DNA from 3 places in the Exiguobacterium sp. RIT452 genome. Region 3 is predicted to be linked to each of the others. Evidence: a T-box and tRNA genes for the amino acid it is inferred to sense, from the RefSeq annotation. Region 3 holds a T-box; the other regions hold tRNA genes.

Region 1 (7,997 bases), on a different contig from region 3:
ACACTTCGTCAAGTCGTTACAGCAACAAACGACGGTTCGATCGCGGCGCAAAACGCGCAACACTATATCGAAGCGTTGCTTGAAGAATTAAAAGAATCATCACAAGTCTAATTCAGGAACCAGCTTGGTTGGAGGCACTTCCATCAAGCTGGCTCTTTTTTTATGTTATACTGAAACCAGAGTAAAAAATACACACGGAACTGTTGTCTGGAGGGCGAAGAGATGGAACAGAATCAACCGCAACTGGTCATCATCACAGGAATGAGTGGCGCCGGAAAAACGGTCGCGATGAATAGCTTTGAAGACTTGGGCTACTTTTGTGTCGACAATTTACCGCCGACGTTACTACCACAATTGATTGAAGTGATTGGGCAGGTGCGTCCGAAAATCGCCGTCGCCATCGATACACGGGCTCGTGATTTCATCGATAGTTTCTTTGTCGTTTACGAAGATTTAAAGAAAACGAATCTGCAAATCCGGATGCTGTATCTCGACGCCCGCAATGACGTGCTCGTCCGCCGGTATAAGGAATCCCGTCGTTCCCATCCGCTCGCACCGACGGCGTCTCCATTGATCGGGATTGAACGCGAACGGACGTTGCTCGAAGGATTCCGCGACAAGGCGCAACTGTTGATGGATACAAGTGACATCAAGCCGCTTGCTCTCAAGGAGCGGATTTTAAAAGAGTTCACGGAAGGCGAACGGATTCCGTTCACCGTCAACGTGATGTCGTTTGGATTCAAGCACGGTCTGCCGCTCGATGCTGATCTCGTTTTTGACTTACGGTTCTTACCGAACCCGTTTTACATTCCGGAACTGCGGCCGAAGACCGGACTTGATCTCGAAGTCTCGTCGTATGTCATGCAGTGGCCGGAAGCGAAACTGTTTTATAAAAAGCTTGTCGACATGCTTGAATTCCTGATTCCCCAGTACGAGCGGGAAGGGAAATCACAACTTGTCGTCGCACTCGGCTGTACAGGCGGCAAACACCGCTCGATTACGTTTGCGGAAGCAATCAGTAAAGAATTCAAGAATCAATACCATATCGTGACGAACCACCGGGATTATGTGCATGCGAAGGAGGAGAAGTGATGAAATGGGAACGAAAAGTCGTCGCCATCGGCGGAGGAACGGGCCTATCGACTCTTTTGCGCGGACTGAAACACTATCCGCTTGATATCACGGCCATCGTGACGGTCGCCGACGACGGAGGCAGTTCCGGTCGCCTGCGGACGGAATTTAATATGTTGCCGCCGGGCGATATCCGAAACGTCATCGTCTCGCTCTCGAAATCCGAGACGTTGATGGACCGGATCATGCAGTACCGGTTTGAAACGGGAGAAGGGTTGCATGGTCACTCGCTCGGGAACTTGATGCTGACGGCGGCGACCCAGCTGTGTAACGGCTCGTTTGTCGAAGCAATCGGTGTCATGGGTCAACTGTTGAATGCCGAAGGGAAAGTCTATCCGGCGACGGAGCGGACGATCACCTTGTGTGCCGAGTTTGAAGACGGGACGATCGTCAAAGGGGAGTCGTTGATTCCAAAGGTCGGGAAAGTGATTGAACGGATTTTCCTCGAAGAAGAAAACGTCCGTCCGGTTCCGGAAGCAATCCAAGCGATTCTTGACGCCGATGTCATCGTCCTTGGACCAGGCAGTCTGTATACGAGTGTCATTCCGAACGTCCTGATTGAAGAAATCCGCGATGCGATCAAACAATCGTTGGCACCGGTCGTCTATATCTGTAACGTCATGACGCAGCCGGGTGAGACGACCGCCTTTACGGCCAACGATCACCTGAATGTCTTGGAACGATTCCTTGGCAAAGGAGTGATTGATACGATCATCGTCAACAATGAATCGATCGACATCAGTTATTTACGAAAATACCAGAAGGATCACGCCGATATCGTGACGTATGATGAGACGAGTTTCGAACAGGCCGGAATTGAAGTGCTCGCCGATGATATCGTGGACTACAACCACCATTTCATCCGCCACGACTCCGATGCCGTCGCCAGTCTTGTCATGCGGAAGGTCTTATCGATTCGGCGTGTCCGTCAATTCGAAGGGAAGGAGGAACTGACGTGAGTTTTGCTTCAGAAGTCAAAAAAGAATTAACCCAAATCGCCATCACCGACCACGAGATGAAGGCCGAGCTTGCCGCACTTGCGCGGATGAACGGAGCGATTTCATTTGGTCTTGGACGCGGCTTGACGCTTGATATCTCAACGGAAAATGCGTCGATTGCCCGCCGGATCTACTCGTTGCTCAAACGGGCTTACGCCGTCCACCTCGACTTATTGGTCCGGAAGAAAATGCGGCTCAAAAAAAATAACGTCTACATCGTCCGCGTCAAACAACAGGCGGATAAAATCCTGCAGGACCTCGGCATCCTCGGTGAAGGATTCACGATGATCCGCTCGATCAGCGATTCGATTCTGAACGATGAACGCCGTGCCCGGGCGTATCTGCGCGGTGCGTTTTTAGCCGGCGGATCCTTGAATAACCCGGCGACCTCGTCGTATCACCTTGAGATTTTCAGTTTATACGAGGAGCACAATGCGGCGCTCCGGAGTCTGACGAACCAGTTTGACCTCAATGCGAAAGCGATTGAACGGAAAAAAGGGCATATCCTCTACATCAAGGAAAGTGAAAAGATTTCCGATTTTCTTAAGCTCGTCGGAGCGACCTATTCGATGTTGCGTTTTGAAGATGTCCGCATCCTCAAGGACATGCGCAATTCGGTCAACCGACTCGTTAACTGTGAAACGGCGAACCTCAACAAGACGGTCGGAGCGGCGCTGCGGCAAGTCGAGAACATCAAGTTTCTTGAACGGACGGTCGGACTCGATGTCTTACCGGACAAACTGAGAGAAATCGCGATCTTGCGTGTGACGCACCAAGACGTGACATTACAGGAGTTAGGCGAGATGGTCGAAAGTGGTTCCATCTCAAAATCAGGTATCAATCATCGATTGCGCAAGATTGATCAAATCGCGGATAAAATCCGGAACGGGGAATCGATGACCGGGGCTCTTTAGGGAGTAACTTGCGAGATGAACCATAGTCTACTATAATATATAGTCGGTGCAACTAAATGTTCGAATTAAGGAGTTTTTGAAATGGCTAATGAGAAAAAACGTATTTCGCTGACAGTTGATGCGAAGTTTGATGAAGTGCTTACGAAAAAAGCAAAAGCGATCGGGGTTCCAAAAAGTACACTCGTGACATTTGCGACTTCTTTATTCCTGAAGCAATTACAGGCAGAAGAAGAACTTTCACCACATGCGAACGGCATCTACACGCTGATCCGCGAAAACCATGATATCGTATCTGATATCACGGACATGATCGATTAATGAACAAGGACCGTTGTCTGCGTACTTCCTTCTTAACGGAAAGGTACAAGACGGCGGTCTTTTTTTGTTCTACTGGAGAAACCGACAAAAAAAACCGCCTTCACATGAAGTGAAGACGGGTTGCTGAAACAGCTTACGCACGTTCCATGACACGGTCGATTAAACCGTAGTCTGCTGCTGATTGAGCAGACATGAAGTTATCGCGCTCTGTATCACGCTCGATGACTTCAAGTGGTTGTCCTGTGTTTTCAGCCATGATTTTGTTTAAGTGTTCACGCATTTTGATGATACGTTCTGCGTGGATTTTGATATCTGATGCTTGACCTTGTGTTCCACCAAGTGGTTGGTGAATCATGATTTCAGCGTTCGGAAGCGCAAAACGTTTTCCTTTAGCGCCGGCTTGAAGCAAGAAAGCACCCATTGAGGCAGCCATTCCGATACAGATTGTTGAAACTTGTGGTTTGATGAAGTTCATCGTATCGTAAATCGCCATACCCGCTGTGATTGAACCACCTGGGCTGTTGATGTAAAGCGAGATTTCTTTATCTGGATCTTCGGCTGCTAGGAATAGCAACTGGGCAACGACTGAGTTGGCGACGTTGTCGTCAATCGCGCTCCCGAGAAGGATGATACGGTCCTTGAGCAAACGTGAATAGATATCGTAAGCACGTTCCCCGCGGTTGGTTTGTTCGATGACTGTTGGAATTAACATAGTCTTTGCCTCCTTATAGTTGGTATGTAGCTCATATTCGACTTGTCCTTATCATAATCCTTTGGTCAATATTGGTCAAAAGATACGCTGTAGGTTTTATGTATTTTTCCTGAAACGGATTGAGCTAAACATATCAGTATAGAAAAAAGGCAATACCGATAACGGCATTGCCTGTAGATTCAAGTATGGTACACCCGGAGAGATTTGAACTCCCGACACCTGGTACCGGAAACCAGTGCTCTATCCCCTGAGCTACGGGTGCATGTTTTTACTGAACAATTAATAGTATACCGACATTTTTTCAGGAAAGCAATACTAGATTGTGAAATTTCTTGTTTTTTTACAGATGGCTTGAATCCGGGCAAGAATCGACCGGTCGATTATAATAGAAACAGGTACCGATCAAGTCTGAGAAACGGAAGGTGAAGGGATGGAACAGAGGCAGGAACAGACACAACGTCTCGTGATGTCAGCATCGCATTTGTTTCAGTTGGCGATTTTGGAAGAATCACGGGCCGAGCTTGAGGAACATCTCTATCGAATGATTCGTCGCGCTACGTCTCATAAACATAATGGAAGAAAAACGATTCATCCGGATCTCGAGCAAGTCGCGAATCGGATCGAGTCGTTTGAAGCGGATCTTCTGAAGCAAATACGTTTAGAATCGGTCAGACAGGAAATAAGATATATGGCGGAACAACTCATCATGTACTTAGATGCGGATGGATTACTCAGAACGATGGATGCACAACTTGCCACTAGTTTAAAAAGTGAAGCCACGCTGATCAAGCAGGCCCGCGAACTGCTTCAACGATGCGAGCCGACCGGTATCGCGGCACGTTCGGAAACGGAGTGTCGGTTGTTGCATGCCATGGAATTAGAAGATGCCACACTCATTGATCGGGTGGCAGAACTCCATGACGGGCAATCACTACAGGACGTATTAGCCGGACTTGACGACGAAGAGCAGCGACGAGTGAAGAAGCAGATCAATCGACTGCCGAAAACGCCTCTTTTACCGGAAACGACCGTCGTTATGATGCCGGAAGCGGAAGTTCGAATGGTTGACGATCAACTTCACGTGGAGTGGTACGAGTTGCCGCTCGACACGTCCTGGACGAATCTCGAAGAAGCAAAACCCTTTTTAAGCGCCTATGAACGGCGTCGCGTCACGTTACAGGCGATCTTGGACGTCATCATGAAACGGCAGGTGAGATGGTTTCAAGGCGAACTTCATCTGGAACCCCTCACGAAAAAGGAAATCGCGGAACAAACCGGACATCATCCGTCGACGGTTGGTCGGGCGATTGCGCATAAAACGATCCGGACTATCCACGGGACACACAATCTCGAGAACTTTTTTGTTTCCCGGACGAAGGACGGGACGTCGAGCTTTTTGATCAAGGTCCGAATCGCACAATTGATTCGGGAAGCGACGACACCGTTGTCGGATCAGCACATCACAGACCGGTTAGCGGCGGACGGCATCTGTGTCGCACGCCGGACGGTCGCGAAGTACCGGGCGAGCCTTGATTTGACCCGGTCCGACATCATGAAGAAACGAAAGGCGAATGACTGATGCAAACAAAAGAACACAAGAGCTTAACACTGTATTCACGTCCGGGTTGTACGCTATGTGAGGAAGCCGCCGTCTTACTTGATTTCGTACTCGACGAATTCCCGGAGTGGACGTTCGAGGAAATCAACATTGATGAAGATGCAGCGCTCAGTTTACGGTTTTTATATGAAATTCCCGTCGTTATGTATCAGTCTGAAATTTGGAGTTATGGCAAATTTGAGACAGACACACTAAGAAACCGCTTACTTGAAAAAAGTTAAAGGGCGAGGCTTGAAACCTCGAACAGAGGCTGTTATAGTGAGAATGTACCAAGTGGGACGAGATACGACACGCGGGACGTAAAGTGTCCAGCAATTTTGAGAGGAGCGGGAATACATGATTCGGCAGTTAGTACAGATCCAAAAACGAATCGTGCCTGATCTGATCGAAGAAATGCAGACACGTTACGACATACTTCATTATGTCCGGCTCATGCAGCCGATCGGCCGACGGACACTTGCGACAAGCCTCGGCTTGACGGAACGGGTGTTGCGCCGGGAAGTGGACTTCCTAAAAGAGCAAGGCTTGCTCGAAGTGGCGACACAGGGAATGTCTTTAACGGATGAAGGACGGACCGTTTTACGGAGTATGCACAGCGTGATGGCAGAACTGGCCGGTATTTCCGATATGGCGAAAGCCTTGAAGGAAAAACTCGGCGTACGGGATGTCGTCATCGTACCGGGTGACTCGGATCAGACATTTTGGGTACAACGCGATATGGGACGTGCGACCGTCGCACGTTTGAAACGAGAACTTTCTTCATCTGTACACAACACGATTGCAGTCACAGGAGGAACGACGATGGCTTCCGTCGCGGCGATGATGTCGCCCGATAAGGAAAATCGTCCGATGACCTTTGTACCGGCACGTGGCGGCTTAGGTGAAACACTGGAATTACAAGCGAACACGGTCTGCTCACGGATGGCGTCTCGTGCACAAAGTGATTATCACTTGTTGCACATCCCGGACATGGTCAGTAAGGAAACGTTTGTCAAGATGGTGGAAGAGCCGAGCATAAAAAATGTGTTACAAATGATTAGAGATGCGTCAATCGTGGTACATGGAATTGGTGAGGCAAAAACGATGGCAAAACGTCGTCGTGCTTCAACGGAGTTACTGGAACAGCTCGAAACCGAGCACGCAGTTGCGGAAGCATTTGGGTATTACTTCGATCGGGACGGGAAAATCGTGCACCGGGTGAAGACGGTTGGTCTTCAACTCGACGACTTAAAACAAGTCGAACACGTCATCGTCGTCGCCGGCGGACATTCCAAGGCGGAAGCCATCAATGCGTATGTCAAACAGTCCCCGGACATCATCCTGATTACGGATGAAGGGGCAGCAACAACGATTTTGAAAGGGTAGCCCCCTTTTGAATAATAGATAACTCGCTTTACATTAAAAGGAGGAAAATTATCATGGCAGTAAAAGTTGGTATTAATGGATTTGGACGTATCGGACGTTTAGCACTTCGTCAAATTCTTCAGTTTGACGGAATCGAAGTAGTCGCAATCAATGACCTTACAGACACTAAAATGCTTGCACACCTCTTGAAATATGATACGACTCAAGGTCGTTTCGACGGCGAAGTTGAAGTACACGATGGTTACTTCCTCGTCAACGGTAAAGAAATCAAAACACTTGCTAACCGCAACCCAGAAGAACTCCCATGGGGCGAGCTCGGTGTTGACATCGTTCTCGAATGTACTGGTTTCTTCACAGACAAAGAAAAAGCTGAGCTTCACTTGAAAGCTGGAGCTAAAAAAGTCGTTATCTCAGCACCTGCTACTGGCGACATGAAAACAGTTGTCTTCAACACGAACCACGAAATCCTTGACGGAACTGAAACAGTTATCTCTGGTGCTTCATGTACTACGAACTGTCTCGCGCCTATGGCTAAAGTTCTTCAAGATCAGTACGGAATCGTTGAAGGTCTCATGACAACAATCCACGCTTACACTGGCGACCAAAACACACTCGACGCTCCACACCCTAAAGGTGACTTCCGTCGTGCACGTGCAGCGGCAGCTAACATCGTTCCTAACTCAACTGGTGCTGCTAAAGCAATCGGTCTCGTACTTCCAGAACTTCAAGGTAAACTTGACGGATCTGCACAACGTGTACCAGTCGCTACAGGTTCACTCACTGAGCTCGTAACAGTTCTTGAGAAAAAAGTAACAGTTGAAGAAGTTAACGCAGCGATGAAAGCAGCAGCTAACGAATCTTACGGTTACACTGAAGACGAAATCGTTTCTTCTGACATCGTTGGTATCTCTTACGGATCACTCTTCGATGCAACACAAACG
Region 2 (7,997 bases), on a different contig from region 3:
GAGGTGGAGCACCGATGAAAATTATCGTCGCGACCAGAAATGCTGGTAAAGTAAATGAATTCAAGGAGATGCTTGGACGACTCGGATATGATGTCGAATCCTTGCTCGACTACGAAACGGCTCCGGAGACGGATGAGACCGGTTCGACGTTTGAAGAAAATGCCGAATTGAAATCAAGAGAAGCGGCAGCTTATTTTGGTCATGCCGTGCTGTCGGATGACTCCGGTCTTGAAGTAGATGCTTTGGACGGAGCGCCAGGTGTCTATTCCGCCCGATTTGCGGGTGAGGACAAATCAGACGAAGCGAACAACACGTTGTTGCTGGAAAAACTGACTGACGTACCAACAGAAAAACGGACTGCCCGTTTTGTCTGCGCCTTGTCTCTTGCAAAACCGTCCGGTGAAACGTTAACCGTACGCGGAACGATGGAAGGGACGATCGGTTTTGAACGGAAGGGAACAAACGGCTTCGGTTACGATCCGTTGTTTATCATCCCGTCCTTGAATCAGACGGCAGCCGAGTTGACGAAAAGTGAAAAAGCGTCCATCAGTCATCGGGGACAAGCATTACGAAAACTTGAATTGGCATTGACTACTTTTTTAGGAGAGTGATCAGAGATGAAAGCATTAATCGTAAGTGATAGCCACGGACTTGACCAGGAGTTGCTGACGATCTTTAACCGCCATCAAGATGTCGATATCGCTTTTCATTGCGGCGATTCACAGCTGACTGGGGATTCCGAATCGTTATATCCCTATCGTGTCGTCAAAGGGAACTGTGACTATGGAAATGATTTTTCAGACGAAGTGACGGAAGAACTGGGGGCGTTTCGGATCCTTTGTGTCCATGGTCATCGACAAGACGTTAAATACAGTCTTGATCAGTTGGTTCATCATGCGGATCAGAAAAAGGCCGCGGTTGTTTTATATGGTCATTCTCACGTCGCGAAGGCAGAACAGCGTGACGGGAAACTCTTTATTAATCCGGGATCAATCCGGATGCCCCGTCATCGTCCGGAAAAGACGTATGCCGTCTTAACGTTAGAGGATGGGCAGTTCACAGTCGATTTTTATGATTTGACCGGTGAGACGATCAATGCCTTACATCTTGACGGAACACTTTAAAAAATAGTTTTTACTAATGTGATTGACACGAAAGAATTGTTTTAGTATAGTTTATTCGTGTTGACACGTCTCAATAGCTCAGCTGGATAGAGCAACGCCCTTCTAAGGCGTCGGTCGGGGGTTCGAATCCCTCTTGGGACACTATAATTAAAATAGAGACTTCCCTTATGAGGGGGGTCTCTTTTTTTTATCTGCTTCATCGGGTATAATCAAGGTATCATGAACTTGAAAGGGATGATGAAGATGATGAAACGAATGAGTGGAATCCTGTTGCTGACAGTTGCTTTAGCTGGATGTAGCGAGGTTACGGATACAGTGGACAATGCGAAACAACAAGTGACAGATGTAAAAAATAGTGTTGATTATGCAGGACAACTGCAAGATATCGCTCAAGACACATCAAAGGTGACATCTGAGCTTTCGACAAAGTTGGATCAGGCAGCTACCGAGGCCCGTGAATCGGCAAATCCGGAGCAGGCGCTCGATCAGCAGATTGAAAAACTTCAAAATGATGGAACCGTTCAACAGTTGAACGAAGAACTGAATCAAATCGACGAACGTCTCGCGAGTTTAGAGAGTCCGCCGGCAGAATTAAAAAATCTCAGTGAAAAACTCGAACAATATGTCAATCAATCTGAAGACATTACGCGTTTACTAGAAGCCGATGTCTCGCTGGATACACTGAATAAAATGGGTATCGAGCAGGCTGGCCAGTTGCAAGAAGCAATCACAAACTGGACGTCTTTGCTTGATCCGTTCACAAAATAAGAACGTCAGTCAGGAAAAAAAGGTGGAATGACCGTGGGACAGTCACGTTGGATGGAACAACCGTTAATCGATGAGCAAAAACGCCTTGTTGCGTTGAGTGAGGCAGAATTAAATGTTCGCTTAAATCAACTTCAAACCATGACGTCAGAAGATGATATCTTGTATCTTCTCTACACGATCCAAGAGGCTTTTTTAGCAAGGGAAGACGGAATCGAAGCCTACCTGGCCATCGTCGACCCTTTTCTTGGGTTGGACGGTGTCGAGCAGGTGCTTGCAATTTTCATGTATGAAAAGGGAGAACGATATGCATTCGACCTTGCCTTACGAACCGCATCCCCTTATTTGCCATACGGATTGGCACTGAAGTTAGAAGAAGTGGCCGCTTCACGTCCACGCACAACGCGGAACGTTCAGCAGACCGATGATGCATCGTATCTACAATTGGAAGAAAAACCTGCAGTGACGCTTACAGAGCAGGACTGGATCACGCTCTACCGTTTCGGAACGCTGGAAGAGCAATTTCGTTTCTTGGCACAAACGGACTTACGGGTGCATCCTGGATTGATGCACTATATCGTTCATGACTATTTGACAGGACGGGACGTGAAACATCCAAGTGCTCTTGTCATACAACGGTTGCTTCCCCAGCTGACGGAATCGGCGCATGTCTATCCAATCGAGGTGTCGATTCAGTCGCTTGATGTTCATATGTCGTTTCATCGTCCGGAACAGCTTGAGTCATGTCTGACACAGCAGGCCACCCAATTACAACGATTTGCCGATGCTGCGTTCGACTTGGAACGGATGGATCCGTTTAAGGCGCTTTTGCTCATGAACTGGTATCAAATCGTTTACTTAGAGGAGACGATGGAACAGGGTGAAGTGGTGGAAGAATGGCTCGGTGCCGTCGAAGAATTGGCGGATCTCGACTTTTTATCTGAAGCTCCGCCGGAATCCTTAAGTCCACAGGCACAAAAGATTTACCGGGCTGTTCATTTGGTGCTGCCGGAAGGAAAACTGTACGAACAAGCACTCCTTCAGTAATTGAAGGCGATTGCCTCGTTCAACAGTGGTAATCCTCAGAAAGACTGTGCTATAATGTGACTTGTTGTACACACATGTACGCTAATTGACATTTTTGGAGGGACTCAGCATGACTGCAAAATGGGAAAAACAATCAGGTAGCCTCGGCGTCCTCACGTATGAAGCGCCTGCTGAAGCATTTGATAAAGCGGTAGACCAAGCGTTCAAGAAAGTCGTTAAGACATTGAACACACCAGGTTTCCGTAAAGGAAAAATGCCACGCACAATGTTTAACAAAATGTACGGTGAAGAAGCACTTTACCAAGATGCTCTTGATATCTTGTATCAAGACACAATCGAAGGTGCTGTCGTCGAATCAGGAATCGAGCCAATCGCGCTTGATAACATCGACGTTGAAACACTCGAAAAAGGAAAACCGGTTGAGTTCAAAATCACATTCGTGATCGAACCAGATGCTACACTCGGTGAGTACAAAGGTCTTGAGTACACAGCAGTCGAAACAGACGTTACAGACGAAGATGTCGATGCTGAACTCAAAACAATGCAAGAGCGTGGCGCAGAGCTCGTCGTTAAAGAAGACGGCGTCATCGAAAATGGCGATACAGTCGTATTCGACTTCGCAGGTTTCGATGGGGAAAACCAATTCGACGGCGGTACTGCAGAAAACTATTCACTCGTCATCGGTTCTGGCAACTTCATCCCAGGATTTGAAGAGCAAATGGTTGGTCTGAAAACAGGCGAACAAAAAGACATCGACGTAACATTCCCAGAAGAGTACCATGAAGCATCACTCGCTGGAAAACCAGTCGTGTTTAAAGTAACAATCCACGAAGTCAAAGCTCAGGAACTTCCTGAATTGACGGATGAGTTTGCTAAAGAAATGGACGAAGAAGTTTCTTCTCTTGACGAGTTGAAAACAAAAATTCGTACACGTCTTGAAAACACACGTAAACAAGAAGCGGATGCTTCGATGCGTGATGAGTTGGTTGAAGCAGCGACTAAAAACGCAACAGTTGATCTTCCAGCAGTTATGGTTGAAAACGAAGTTGAGCGTATGGTCCAAGAATTCACACAACGTATTCAGTCACAAGGAATTGACCTTAACATGTACTTCCAGTTAACTGGAACAACTGAAGAGGCAATGCGTGCTGAAATGAAAGAACAAGCAGAAGAGCGTGTCAAAGCGCGTCTCGTTCTTAAACAAATCGTTGCAGACGAAAAAATCGAAGTAACAGAAGAAGAAGCGCAAGCTGAACTTCAATCGATGTCTGAACTCTACAACATTCCTGCTGATCAACTCGAAACGATGCTTGCTCCACAAGGCGGACTTGATACACTTAAAGGTGATCTTCAGTTCCGTAAAGCAATCGATGTTCTCGTTGACAACGCAAAAGCGAAATAATCAACACAACCGAACAGTCGACTTCAAGACCAATTTCTGGTCTTGAAGTCGATTTTTTTGTACGATAGGTCAAACAAGGACAAACTAAATTATAATTTTCAAATCAAACTGTAAATCGCTCATCCAAGATTTGAAAGAGTTTCCTTGTTCATGCTACAATCATTAATAGTAAAACGTGAGAATAGATGCGAAACGGATCTATACAACTTCCACGTTAAAGGGGTGGACCTTTATGTTTAAATTTAACGAAGAAAAAGGTCAGCTGAAATGTTCTTTCTGCGGAAAGACACAAGAACAAGTGCGCAAACTTGTTGCTGGACCTGGCGTTTACATTTGCGATGAATGTATCGAACTCTGCAACGAAATCGTTGAAGAAGAGCTTGGTACAGAAGAAGAAGTCGAATTGAAAAACGTGCCGAAACCGCATGAAATCCGCTCGACATTAAATGACTACGTCATCGGGCAGGAAAAAGCGAAAAAATCGTTGTCTGTCGCGATGTACAATCATTATAAACGGATCAATGCAGGTGGGCGTGCGGATGATGTTGAGTTGTCTAAATCAAACATCGTCATGATCGGACCAACTGGTAGTGGTAAAACACTTCTTGCACAAACGATGGCTCGTATTCTGAATGTTCCGTTCGCAATCGCGGATGCAACAAGTTTGACAGAAGCTGGTTATGTTGGGGAAGATGTTGAAAATATTCTCTTGAAACTGATTCAGGCTGCTGACTACGATGTAGAAAAAGCAGAAAAAGGTATTATCTATATCGATGAGATCGATAAAATCGCCCGTAAATCTGAGAACCCGTCCATCACACGTGATGTGTCTGGGGAAGGGGTACAACAAGCCCTTCTGAAAATCTTAGAAGGTACTGTGGCAAGCGTCCCACCACAAGGCGGACGTAAGCACCCGCATCAAGAATTCATCCAAATCGATACGACGAACATCCTGTTCATCGTCGGTGGTGCGTTTGACGGAATCGATCAATCGATCAAACGTCGTTTGGGTAAAAAGGTCATCGGATTCGGAAACGATTCAGAGAACCGCAACTTGACGCAAAAAGAAATCCTTGCGGCTGCATTGCCGGAAGATTTGCAGAAATTCGGATTGATTCCGGAATTCATCGGACGTTTACCTGTCATGGCGACACTTGAGCCGCTTGACGAAGAAGCACTCGTTCAGATCTTGACAAAGCCGAAAAATGCACTCGTCAAACAATACAAAAAAATGCTTCAACTGGATGAGGTCGAACTCGACTTCACAGAAGATGCACTCGTTGAAATCGCGAAGCTTGCGATCGAACGAAAAACAGGAGCACGTGGTCTTCGTTCAATCATTGAAGAAACGATGCTTGATATCATGTTCGAAATACCATCACGTGAAGATATCGCTAAAGTCATCATCACAGCTGAAACGTTGACTGGGAAACGTGGTCCAACGCTTGAGTTGAAAGATGGTACAATTGAACAAGGTAAAGAAAAAGAAACGGCGTAACACCGTGACAAATCGGCTCGGAGGCTACTTGTACGCCTTTCCGAGTCTTTTTGTTTAGGAGGAGATTTTTGATGAAGACAAAACAATATCCATTATTGCCACTTCGTGGCGTCGTCGCTTACCCCTTAATCGGACTGACGATTGATGTCGGGCGTCCTGTCTCACTAAAAGCGTTACTTGCGTCGAAAGAACACGAAATTGATTTGGTCGTCGTAACGCAACGTGATCCGGAAGCAGAACCATCGGTGGACGGATTGCATACGATCGGAACACTCGTTCAAATTGCGAAGATGAGTGAACTCGGGAATGATACGGTCCGGGTGCGCGTCATCGGGAAAGAACGTGTCCGGATTGATCACGTGACAGAAACAGACGAAGGGTATCAGGCGAAAATCGAACCGATTGAAAAAGCGGATATCAAAGGGGCGAAACAAGAGGCGCTCGTTCGTCTGATTAAAGAGCAGTTTGGTCAGCTGGTGTCGCGGATCAAAGGAATCGGAACGGATGAGCGACGTCGTTTTGAAACATATGAACGTCTGGATTCGTTGACGGATTATATCGCTTCTAAATTACCAATCGACATTGCGAAAAAACAGGACTTCTTGGAAGAAAATGATCCGGTCGAACGTGGCGTCATGTTACTTGATGTGATGAAACATGAGTACGAGGTCGTTGAACTAGAACGGGAAATGCGCGAACGGACGAAAAAAACGATCGAACAATCGCAGCGGGAATATTATCTTCGGGAACAACTGAAGACGATTCAGCAAGAGCTCGGCGGAGAAGCAGTTTCGGCCGAGAGTGATGCCGTGAAGTATAAAGAAAAACTGGCGTTGCTTGATTTGTCGGAAACAGCGGTCATCAACATTGAAAAAGAAATCAATCGACTGGCGGTTGTTCCGGCAACAAGTCCCGAGCATGGTGTCATCCGAAACTATCTTGAGTGGTTCTTCTCTCTTCCTTGGAACGAGGCGACGGACGATTTCTTGAATGTCGAAGCGGCGTCAGAGCAATTGGATGAAGATCATTATGGTCTCGAGAAGGTCAAAGAACGGATTTTGGAATACTTGGCGGTGCGTCAGCTGACGGATTCGCTTCGAGGACCGATTTTATGTTTGGCCGGTCCTCCCGGGGTCGGGAAAACATCACTCGCTCGGTCGATCGCAACGGCACTGGAACGGAAATTCGTTCGTGTTTCGCTTGGCGGAGTACGGGATGAGGCCGAAATCCGCGGACATCGCCGGACATATATCGGTGCGATGCCCGGACGCATCATTCGCGGCTTGAAACAAGCCGGAACGAATAATCCGGTCTTCCTGCTCGATGAGATCGATAAGATGGCGAACGATTTCCGGGGAGATCCGTCTTCTGCGATGCTTGAAGTTCTTGACCCGGAACAAAACAACAGTTTTTCCGATCATTATATCGAAGAGCCATTTGATTTATCGAATGTCTTGTTCATTGCGACAGCCAATGATGTCTCGAACATTCCCGGTCCGTTACTCGACCGGATGGAATTGATTCAAATCGGCGGTTACACGGAACAGGAAAAAACGGAAATCGCCATTCGTCACTTGTTCTCGAAACAATTAAAAGAACATGGACTGAAGAAAAGTCAGTTGACGGTCAAACCGGATGCTTTGGAAGAAGTGGTCCGTCGCTATACGCGGGAAGCCGGTGTCCGGAGTTTGGAACGTGTCATCGGGGCACTTTGCCGGAAAGCCGCCAAACAAATTGCGATGGGTGAAAAGAAACGCGTCACGGTCACGAAGCGGAACCTGTCCGACTTCTTAGGGAAACCGATTTACCGTTATGGTCAAAGTGAACTTGAAGATACGATTGGCGCGGTGACCGGTTTAGCGTATACTGCATTTGGGGGAGATACACTGACGATCGAAGTCAGCCTTGCTCCAGGTAAAGGAAAATTACAGCTGACGGGTAAACTTGGGGATGTCATGCAGGAGTCGGCGCAGACGGCATACAGTTTCGTTCGTGCCAACGCCGAGGAATTCAAGATTGATCCACATTTTTATGAATCGCAAGACATTCACATTCACGTTCCGGAAGGTGCCGTTCCAAAAGACGGACCTTCGGCGGGGATTACGATTGCGACAGCACTGATTTCAGCGTTGACGAAACGTCCAGTGCGACGAGACGTCGG
Region 3 (7,997 bases):
AAGAAGAACTCGATATCGAATTGTTTGACCGGAGCAAGCGGCAAATCGTCTTGACCGATGCCGGCGTGACGTTACTCGAAGAAGGCGAAAAGATTTTAAATCAATTGGCGGACCTGCCGTCGCATCTTTATGACGTCATGCATCTGACGAAAGGAACCATCCGGATCGGTGTTCCGCCTCTGATCGGTTCCTTATTTTTCCCCCGCCTGCTCCGACTGTTCCGCGAACGCTATCCGATGATCACGATTGAAATCACGGAAGCCGGCGGACATGCGCTTGAAAAAGCTGTTGTTGCGGGCGAAGTTGATTTGATTGCGACAGTCTTTCCGGCCGACGAACACTTGACCGTCTTTCCGTTCATCGAGGAAGAACTTCATCTGTTTTTACCGGAACACCATCCGCTCGCTACGCGGACATCGATTGCGCTCGAAGAGGTCGCCGAAATGCCGTTTGTTCTATTCAACGAAACGTTTTCGCTTCATGATGTCGTTTTGCAGGCATGTGACGCAGCCGGTTTTCATCCGACCGTCAATCACGTCAGTTCCCAGTGGGACTTCCTTTGTCTCCTTGTCGCGGAAGGAAATGCCGTCACGCTGCTTCCGCGCTCTCTTGCGAAACAGATGACAATCAATGGAGTCAAAACCATTCCACTGGATATACGTGTCCCTTGGCAACTCGGTGTTGCGGTTCCGACGGGACGTTACCAATCGTACGTGACGCGCGAATGGATTCGCTTCGTCCAAGAAATTCATTCTAAAAATGAATGATATGTATAAAAACCATGTATTTGTAGCATGAATATTCTTCCTTTAAGATAAGTTGTATCGTTCACAACAGAAAGGAAGTTATTACTCATGGCAACAAACTTAGATACACGACATGAAGTAGGTCTTAAAAAATTAAACGAGTTCACGGATGTCAATTCGGCGCAGTCGACACATGAAAAAATCGCTGAATCATTAAAAGATATCGCACCCGCTGTCGGTGAATGGATCACGGATTTTGCTTACGGTGAAGTTTACAGCCGGAACGGACTTGTTAACCGCGACCGGGCAATCGTCACGATTGCTTCCCTTGTCACCCAAGGGACGGAACCACAGCTTGCCCTTCATATCAATACCGGGCTGACAGCTGGATTAACAGGCAACGAGATCGTTGAAGCCATCATGCACCTCGTTCCCTACACGGGATTCCCACGTGTCCTGAATGCACTCGAAGTCGCCAAAGTCGTCTTTGCCGAACGTGGCGTTACCGTTGATCCGGCTTAATTAAAAGAGGATGATCCGCATGCGACGCAGGGTATACTCTTAGTACAAGGGAGCGATGCCACATGCAGTATGCACTCATCACGGATTTGCACAGTTCATTGCCCGACACCCGGGCTGTCCTAAAAGACATTCAGACGACCGCGCCAAAAGCGGTCGTTTTTTCACTCGGCGATGTCCATGAATGTCATATCGGAAAAAAACGTGCGAAACGGTATGTGTTTGAAGAAATCGAACATGTCGTGACACTTGATCCGGATTTTTTGAAGCTGGTTTTTTTTGAAACCTTACTCGGAAATCAGGAAGAGCGGTTGTTTTCCTTGATTCCGGTCGGAGTGTCGCGTGTTCTCGACCAACTCCGCTTATCCGATCGCACAAAACAACTGGCGTCCGCCCGCTTCATCCACGGCGACCAGCTGAAATGGAGTTACGACTTAACGCCCGACACATCCGAATATCCGGACCGGCTGTTGTTTTTTGGACACAGTCATGTCCGGGGATTGTTCAAAGACGGAAAACGATTGGTCATCCATCCCGGCATTCCGCTTTCGATCAAGCGTGGACGTTACGCGATCAACGTCGGACCCGTTCTCGTCGAACGTGAATGGTTGCTCTATGATACGACTGCCGAGACGATCACATTCCATCGGGTCCGCTAACCAAACAACCCCCCGCCTCCATTCACTGTACCGTGAGGAGACGGGGGGTTCTGCGTTTTCATATGTTTTACAAGTAACGGACGAGTGACGCACGGACTAAATCGACTTGTGTGAACTCCGTTTTATCCGCAAACTGGTTCACGACACGACGGACTTCACCTTGGCGACGGACGAAGCTAGTCGGCACCGGTGTTTTCCGGACGATTTGCTCATACAACGTCGTCAATTGATGATCATCGATGACCGTCGTCATTTGATCGAGGAATAACAAGACATGCAGGCGGTTCAAGTAATCCCACGGCTTGTCTTCCGAGCGGAATTCATTACGTGCCAACCATTTCTTCAGACCAATCGCATCGATTTGGTTTAATGTTTCTTTTGTGCGTGGTGCTTTCCAAAGTGCCAACAGCTCACCTAGTTTTTTACGTGTCTGTTTTTTCACCATGAAGAATTCGAAATTTCCTTTTGTTTCGAGTGCATCACCGCTGATCGGCGCAATTTGATCCGCTCCGGGTGCTGTCACGAAATCAAATACGAAATCGACCGATTCTCCCGGAAGCCATGCTGCGACTTTTCCATGGAAGTCTGCAATGAAAGCAACTGATGCTGCCAAATCTTCCTGGTTCATTTGTGTAGAAGCGTGCTGCAACCGTTCCATTGTCTCTTTGTTCATATAATAACCCCATCTTTAATCTGATTTACTTACATTTCTTCTGGAGCACCTACACCAAGCAGGCGTAATCCTTCCGTCAATACAATCGTAACCGATTTTACGAGTGCAAGGCGAGATTGTTTTTCTGCGTCGTCTTCTAAAACACGGACTTGTCCGTAATATTTGTTGAAACTTTGTGCTAAGTCAAGCACGTACCGGCTGATGATTGAAGGCTCGCGACGTGTAAACGCACGGTCAATCACGGTCGAGAACTGGTTCAGCATCGACACGACGCCCCATGAGTAATCGTCCGCACTTCCGGCAAACGCTGAACCGTCGTATTCACCTTTACGCAATAATGAATTTGCCCGTGCATTCGTATATTGGACGTACGGACCCGTTTCTCCTTCAAACTTCAGCATTTGTTCGAGATCAAATTCAATGTTGTTCATCCGCTCATTTTTAAGATCATGGAAAATAACAGCGCCGACACCCACTTCACGTGCCGTCTGCTCCGCATTCGCCAGGTTAGGATTTTTCTCGGCGATGTTCTGTTTTGCGACATTAATCGCATCTTGAAGGACTTCTTCTAAGAGAACGATCCGACCCTTACGTGTCGACATCTTTTTGCCGTCTTTCATGATCAGACCAAACGGTACATGGTGCATGCCGTCGACATTTTCAAAGCCAAGTTTTTTCAAGACTGCGAACAATTGCTTGAAGTGCAACGCTTGTTCACCGCCGACAACATAAAAGGCTTGCTCAAAACCGTATGTCTCAAGACGATACACGGCAGCCGCCAAATCACGTGTCGCATACAACGTCGCTCCGTCTTTTTTCTTGATCAAGGCAGGAGGCATTCCTTCTGCTTCGAGGTCGACGACCATCGCACCTTCCGACTCGACCAGCAACTCTTTTTCTTCGAGCAAATCGATGACATGTTGCATCTTGTCATTGTAGAATGCTTCCCCGTTCAAGCTGTCGAAGCTGACACCCAGCATTTCATACACACGGTTGAATTCAACAAGTGACACTTCGCGGAACCATGTCCAAAGTGCCGTCGCCTGCTCGTCACCCTGTTCGAGTTTTTTGAACCAGGCACGACCTTCATCTTCTAAGCCCGGGTTTTCTTCCGCCTCTTCGTGGAAACGAACGTACAGTTTGAGCAATTCTTTAATTGGCTCAGCGCGGACATCTTCTTCCTTGCCCCACATGTTGTAAGCAACCATCAGCTTGCCGAACTGTGTTCCCCAGTCTCCGAGGTGATTGATGCCGACGACTTCGTATCCTTTTTTCCGTGAAATCTGGTTCAATGCGTTTCCGATGACCGTTGAACGGAGGTGCCCCATTGAAAACGGCTTCGCGATGTTCGGAGACGAGAAGTCGGTGACGATTGTTTTCCCGGTCGGCTCACTTGAACCGTATGCCTGTTGCTCGTCTAACACACGTTTGACGATTTCACGCGAAACGATTTCCCGGTTCAAGAAGACGTTGACGTATGGTCCGGCAGCCTGAACATTTGAAAAAAGTGGATTATCGATTTTTTCAGCCAGTTCCGTCGCAATCATCATCGGTGCTTTCCGGAATGCTTTCGCGAGTTGGAAACAAGGGAAAGCCAAATCTCCGTGGTCCTCATGTTTCGGTTGTTCAATCAGTTGTTCAATCTCTTGTTGCGACAACGCATCACCGATCACGCTGTGTAATACTTCCGCATATTGTTGCTTATAACTCATGTTATTCCCTCCAACAGTTTATTTTTTCCAATAAAAAACGCCCTTTGCGCAACACGCAAAGAGACGGAATGACCGCGGTACCACTCTTCTTGGTGTCGACAGTGCGACACCCACTTTAACTGGGGATAACGGGGGTCCCCCGGCTACGCCTGATCAGGTTGATTCGGATAGCATCTCGGAAGTGCGTTTCACGGTTTTTCAATCCATTCAGGCTTCCACCATTCCCTGATTCGCTGGTCGATCAAATGATCCCGTTACTTTCTTCGTCATTGATTGTTTGATATCTTCCACATTATACGCAATCCCCTTCATTCTCTCAACCTTATTTTTTTGTAAATCCCTCATCATAATTTCCACAAAACGGGTATAAGTAGGGAAGGACTGTTAAAGGAGGGGACGCATTGTGGTCTACTATCAAAAAGTGGCACGGACGAGTTGGCTTGTGTTGTGTCTCGTTGCCGGTCTGCTCACCTTTGCTTTACTCGCACGTCCGACGCTGATGGACTTTCCACTTTCTTTTGGTAATGCCGTCTATCTTCTGGCACTCATCATTTTATTCCAATTCGATAACGTCCGTCGTGGCGGAATTTATTATACCTTTCAAGAGGGTATCATCTTGTTCATCTTCCTCAACTATGGTTTGTTGCCGTCGATCCTGCTCAGCCAAATCGGCATCATCATCTTTCAAGTTTTCTCTCATAAAAAAGAAATCCGTCTCAAACGATTTTTATACTTGTATCCGATCAACGTCTTGTTTGATTTGTTTTATCTCGCTTGTCCATCACTCGTTTACTTGGCGCTCGGCGGCCCGATCGGCACTGGATTCACGTACTCGGAAGCGATTATTCCTTTTTTAGGATACTTGACGGCGGTCATGCTCGTCTCTTACGTGCAGTGCCGTTTCGTCAATCGTGTCCTCTATCTGAAATATGATTGGATCCGCCTTGTCCGTTTGCAGACGCTGGTTTACGGGACGAGCATGCTGTGTGCGTTTCTCGGCATCTGGTTTTATGATGAAAATCCGCTCATCGCTGCTTCCGTCTCGGCCCTCATCTTGCTTTTGTTCAAACGGTTGCTTCAGCAACGGGGCGTGACAATCGAAGCCAACGAAAATGCCAAGCGGTTTGACGATGCGAAAGAGCACCTCTTGATTTCCCGTTTCGAACGCGAGACGATCGACTCGTTATTGATTGATTTGCCCCAACTGATTGACTTTTCGGAAGGCTGGATTTCGATTCAACAGCAACGGAAACAAATCATCTACAACATCCGGACAAAGACGGTCATCGATGTCCTTCCCTTGTTTCATTCGTTGTCGGCCGAGCAACTTCAGACGCCCATCATCCACGGTCTCCGGTTTGATTGGGGGCAAGACATCCAAATCGATTTGCCGGTCGACCGGCATTCGATGCTCGCCATTCCTTCGATTACGAACGAAGACGTCGATGTCTCGATTGTATTGTTTCATCAAATAGCCGATGCCTACGATGAGGCAAAGGCGGATGAGTTGTCGCGTTTACTCCGGATTTTCTGTCGTTCGCTGCATCGCTCTCAGGAAACGCATCAGCTCTATGCTGAAAGTCGAACCGATGCGTTGACGGAACTGTCCAACAGCCGTGCTTTTTATGAAGAGGGCGCCTATCAATTCAACTCCGACCGTTATCCGTTGTCGATTATTCTGTTCGACATCGATCACTTTAAGTATGTCAATGACACGTATGGTCATAAAGTCGGCGATCTCGTTCTTCGTGAACTCGGACGCCGTATCCGGTCCTTGCAGCAAACACGGCAGGATGTCTTTGCCGCCCGTTACGGTGGAGAAGAGTTTGTCCTCTTGCTCCACCAGTGTCCGCAGAAGCAGGCGATTGATTTCGCAGAGATCATTCGTCATGCTGTTCTTGACCGCCCTTTTTTGGTCGACGGACACCGCTTATCGATCACAATCAGTCTCGGCGTCGATACGGTCGAGCATCCGGGTGAACGGACCTTTGAAGAGTCGCTTCGTCAAGCCGATCATGCCCTTTATGTCGGCGGCAAACATAACGGTCGAAACTGTACCGCCCATTACGCTAATCTTTGAAAGGTCGTGACTACTTTGTCCATTATTGAAATCGAACACACCATCCCGATGCTGAAATCACCTCGGACCATCCGGATTTACCGTCCGACGGAACTGTCAGCCGAAGAAGCACTCCCTGTCATCTACATGCACGACGGGCAAAATGTGTTCAGCGGCGAAACCGCGTCCTTCGGAAAAGGCTGGGAAGTCCATCATGCGTTGCATGCGGTCAAGTTGCATGCGATGATTGTCGCCATCGACAGCCCGGACGACGGGATGGATCGATATGACGAATATGCCCCTTGGACGGATGAAGCTCTGCTCATGCGCACCGCCTATCCTTCCCACCGGACAACGATTGGCGGAAACGGCAAGCAGTATATGGACTGGATCGTCCACGAATTAAAACCGCATATCGACACACATTACGCGACGATCCCGACCGACACGACCATGATCGGGAGTTCGATGGGCGGCGTGATTTCACTTTATGGATTGTTCGCCTATCCTGAAATCATCACACGTGTCGCCGCCTTGTCGACCGCCGGCTGGGCCAACTTCTCCTCCTTACTGGAGTTCATCGAGCGCAGCCCCCGTCTATCGGAACAGCATCGTTGCTACATGGATGTCGGCACAAAAGAAGTCAGTGGACCGATGACCGAAAATGATTATTTGCACACGAATGATGTGCTCGCCAAAGCGGTACAGAAAAAAGTCGACAGTGCGACCTATACTGTCATTCCAAATGCCGTTCACCACGAAACGGAATGGGCCAAACGGATGCCGGATATTCTCCGCTTCTTGTTTTCATCGTAAAAAAACAGGCTGACGGCATTCCCCGTGAGGATGCCGTCAGCCTGTTCTGATTGGTTGTGTTTACTTGACGAGTGCTTCCGCCTGTTCTTTGATATAACGATTCCGCGGATGCTCACGGCATTCATCTGAACAAGACCGCATCACTTTCGGTTCGCAGTCCTCGCAACAGAAGTGTTGACGATTACATTCCGGGTTCGCACAATTCACATAACGTGTCTCGTCTTTCCCGCAGTAGTAACAGGTCGAGACGACGGTCGGGTTGACTTCATTGACAGGTACTTGTACACGTTCATCAAACACATACAATTCGCCTTCCCAGTCTTCTCCACGTGTCGCTTCATCTTTTCCATACATGACGACGCCGCCCTTAAGGTGGAAGATGTCATCACTGTTTTGACGTTTCCGGAAGTAGGCCGTGAATTTTTCACAGCGGACACCGCCCGTGCAATACGTCAGGACTTTTTTCCCTTCAAACAGGTGCTCATTTTCATCGAGCCATTGTGGGAATTCCCGTGATGCGTCCACGTCGACTTTGACGGCATTTTTAAAATGCCCGAGATCGTATTCATAGTTGTTCCGGACATCTAAGATGACGACATCTTCATTTTGCATCATGTTTTTCCACTCAGCCGGTTCGAGATAGGCTGCATGTTCTTCCGGCACGTTGAATTCATCTTCAAAACGCCATGTCACGAGCTCACTCTTGTAACGGACAAAGATTTTTTTGAAGGCATGCTCGTCGACCTCATCGATTTTGAACTCGATGTCACTAAACCGTGGGTCCGCAAGCAAGTCTTGCATGTACTGTTCTGT

What was found. The T-box of region 3 lies ahead of argS (arginine--tRNA ligase). A T-box ahead of a tRNA ligase gene usually reads a tRNA of that ligase, here a tRNA-Arg.
Region 1: it has a tRNA-Arg gene. The T-box ahead of argS (arginine--tRNA ligase) is inferred to sense a tRNA for this amino acid. The anticodon was not compared.
Region 2: it has a tRNA-Arg gene. The T-box ahead of argS (arginine--tRNA ligase) is inferred to sense a tRNA for this amino acid. The anticodon was not compared.

Annotation. Positions count from the first base shown of each region.
Region 1 is NZ_QXJB01000004.1:223,007-231,003, forward strand. It holds gene trxB (thioredoxin-disulfide reductase) at 1-111, shown strand, start outside; gene rapZ (RNase adapter RapZ) at 223-1,092, shown strand; gene D3D03_RS11445 (gluconeogenesis factor YvcK family protein) at 1,092-2,090, shown strand; gene whiA (DNA-binding protein WhiA) at 2,087-3,043, shown strand; gene D3D03_RS11455 (hypothetical protein) at 3,125-3,361, shown strand; partial or broken gene clpP (ATP-dependent Clp endopeptidase proteolytic subunit ClpP) at 3,495-4,079, opposite strand; tRNA gene D3D03_RS11465 (tRNA-Arg) at 4,260-4,335, opposite strand; gene D3D03_RS11470 (RNA polymerase factor sigma-54) at 4,504-5,652, shown strand; gene D3D03_RS11475 (glutaredoxin family protein) at 5,652-5,912, shown strand; gene D3D03_RS11480 (sugar-binding transcriptional regulator) at 6,028-7,056, shown strand; gene gap (type I glyceraldehyde-3-phosphate dehydrogenase) at 7,110-7,997, shown strand, end outside.
Region 2 is NZ_QXJB01000002.1:461,284-469,280, reverse strand. It holds gene rph (ribonuclease PH) at 1-18, shown strand, start outside; gene D3D03_RS07860 (XTP/dITP diphosphatase) at 15-611, shown strand; gene D3D03_RS07855 (metallophosphoesterase family protein) at 618-1,124, shown strand; tRNA gene D3D03_RS07850 (tRNA-Arg) at 1,192-1,265, shown strand; gene D3D03_RS07845 (hypothetical protein) at 1,368-1,892, shown strand; gene D3D03_RS07840 (hypothetical protein) at 1,920-2,936, shown strand; gene tig (trigger factor) at 3,046-4,338, shown strand; gene clpX (ATP-dependent protease ATP-binding subunit ClpX) at 4,571-5,836, shown strand; gene lon (endopeptidase La) at 5,908-7,997, shown strand, end outside.
Region 3 is NZ_QXJB01000003.1:211,917-219,913, reverse strand. It holds gene D3D03_RS10065 (LysR family transcriptional regulator) at 1-767, shown strand, start outside; gene D3D03_RS10060 (carboxymuconolactone decarboxylase family protein) at 855-1,268, shown strand; gene D3D03_RS10055 (metallophosphoesterase family protein) at 1,331-1,924, shown strand; gene D3D03_RS10050 (hypothetical protein) at 1,992-2,597, opposite strand; gene argS (arginine--tRNA ligase) at 2,627-4,309, opposite strand; T-box leader at 4,366-4,588, opposite strand; gene D3D03_RS10040 (GGDEF domain-containing protein) at 4,713-6,389, shown strand; gene D3D03_RS10035 (alpha/beta hydrolase) at 6,405-7,184, shown strand; gene trhO (oxygen-dependent tRNA uridine(34) hydroxylase TrhO) at 7,245-7,997, opposite strand, start outside.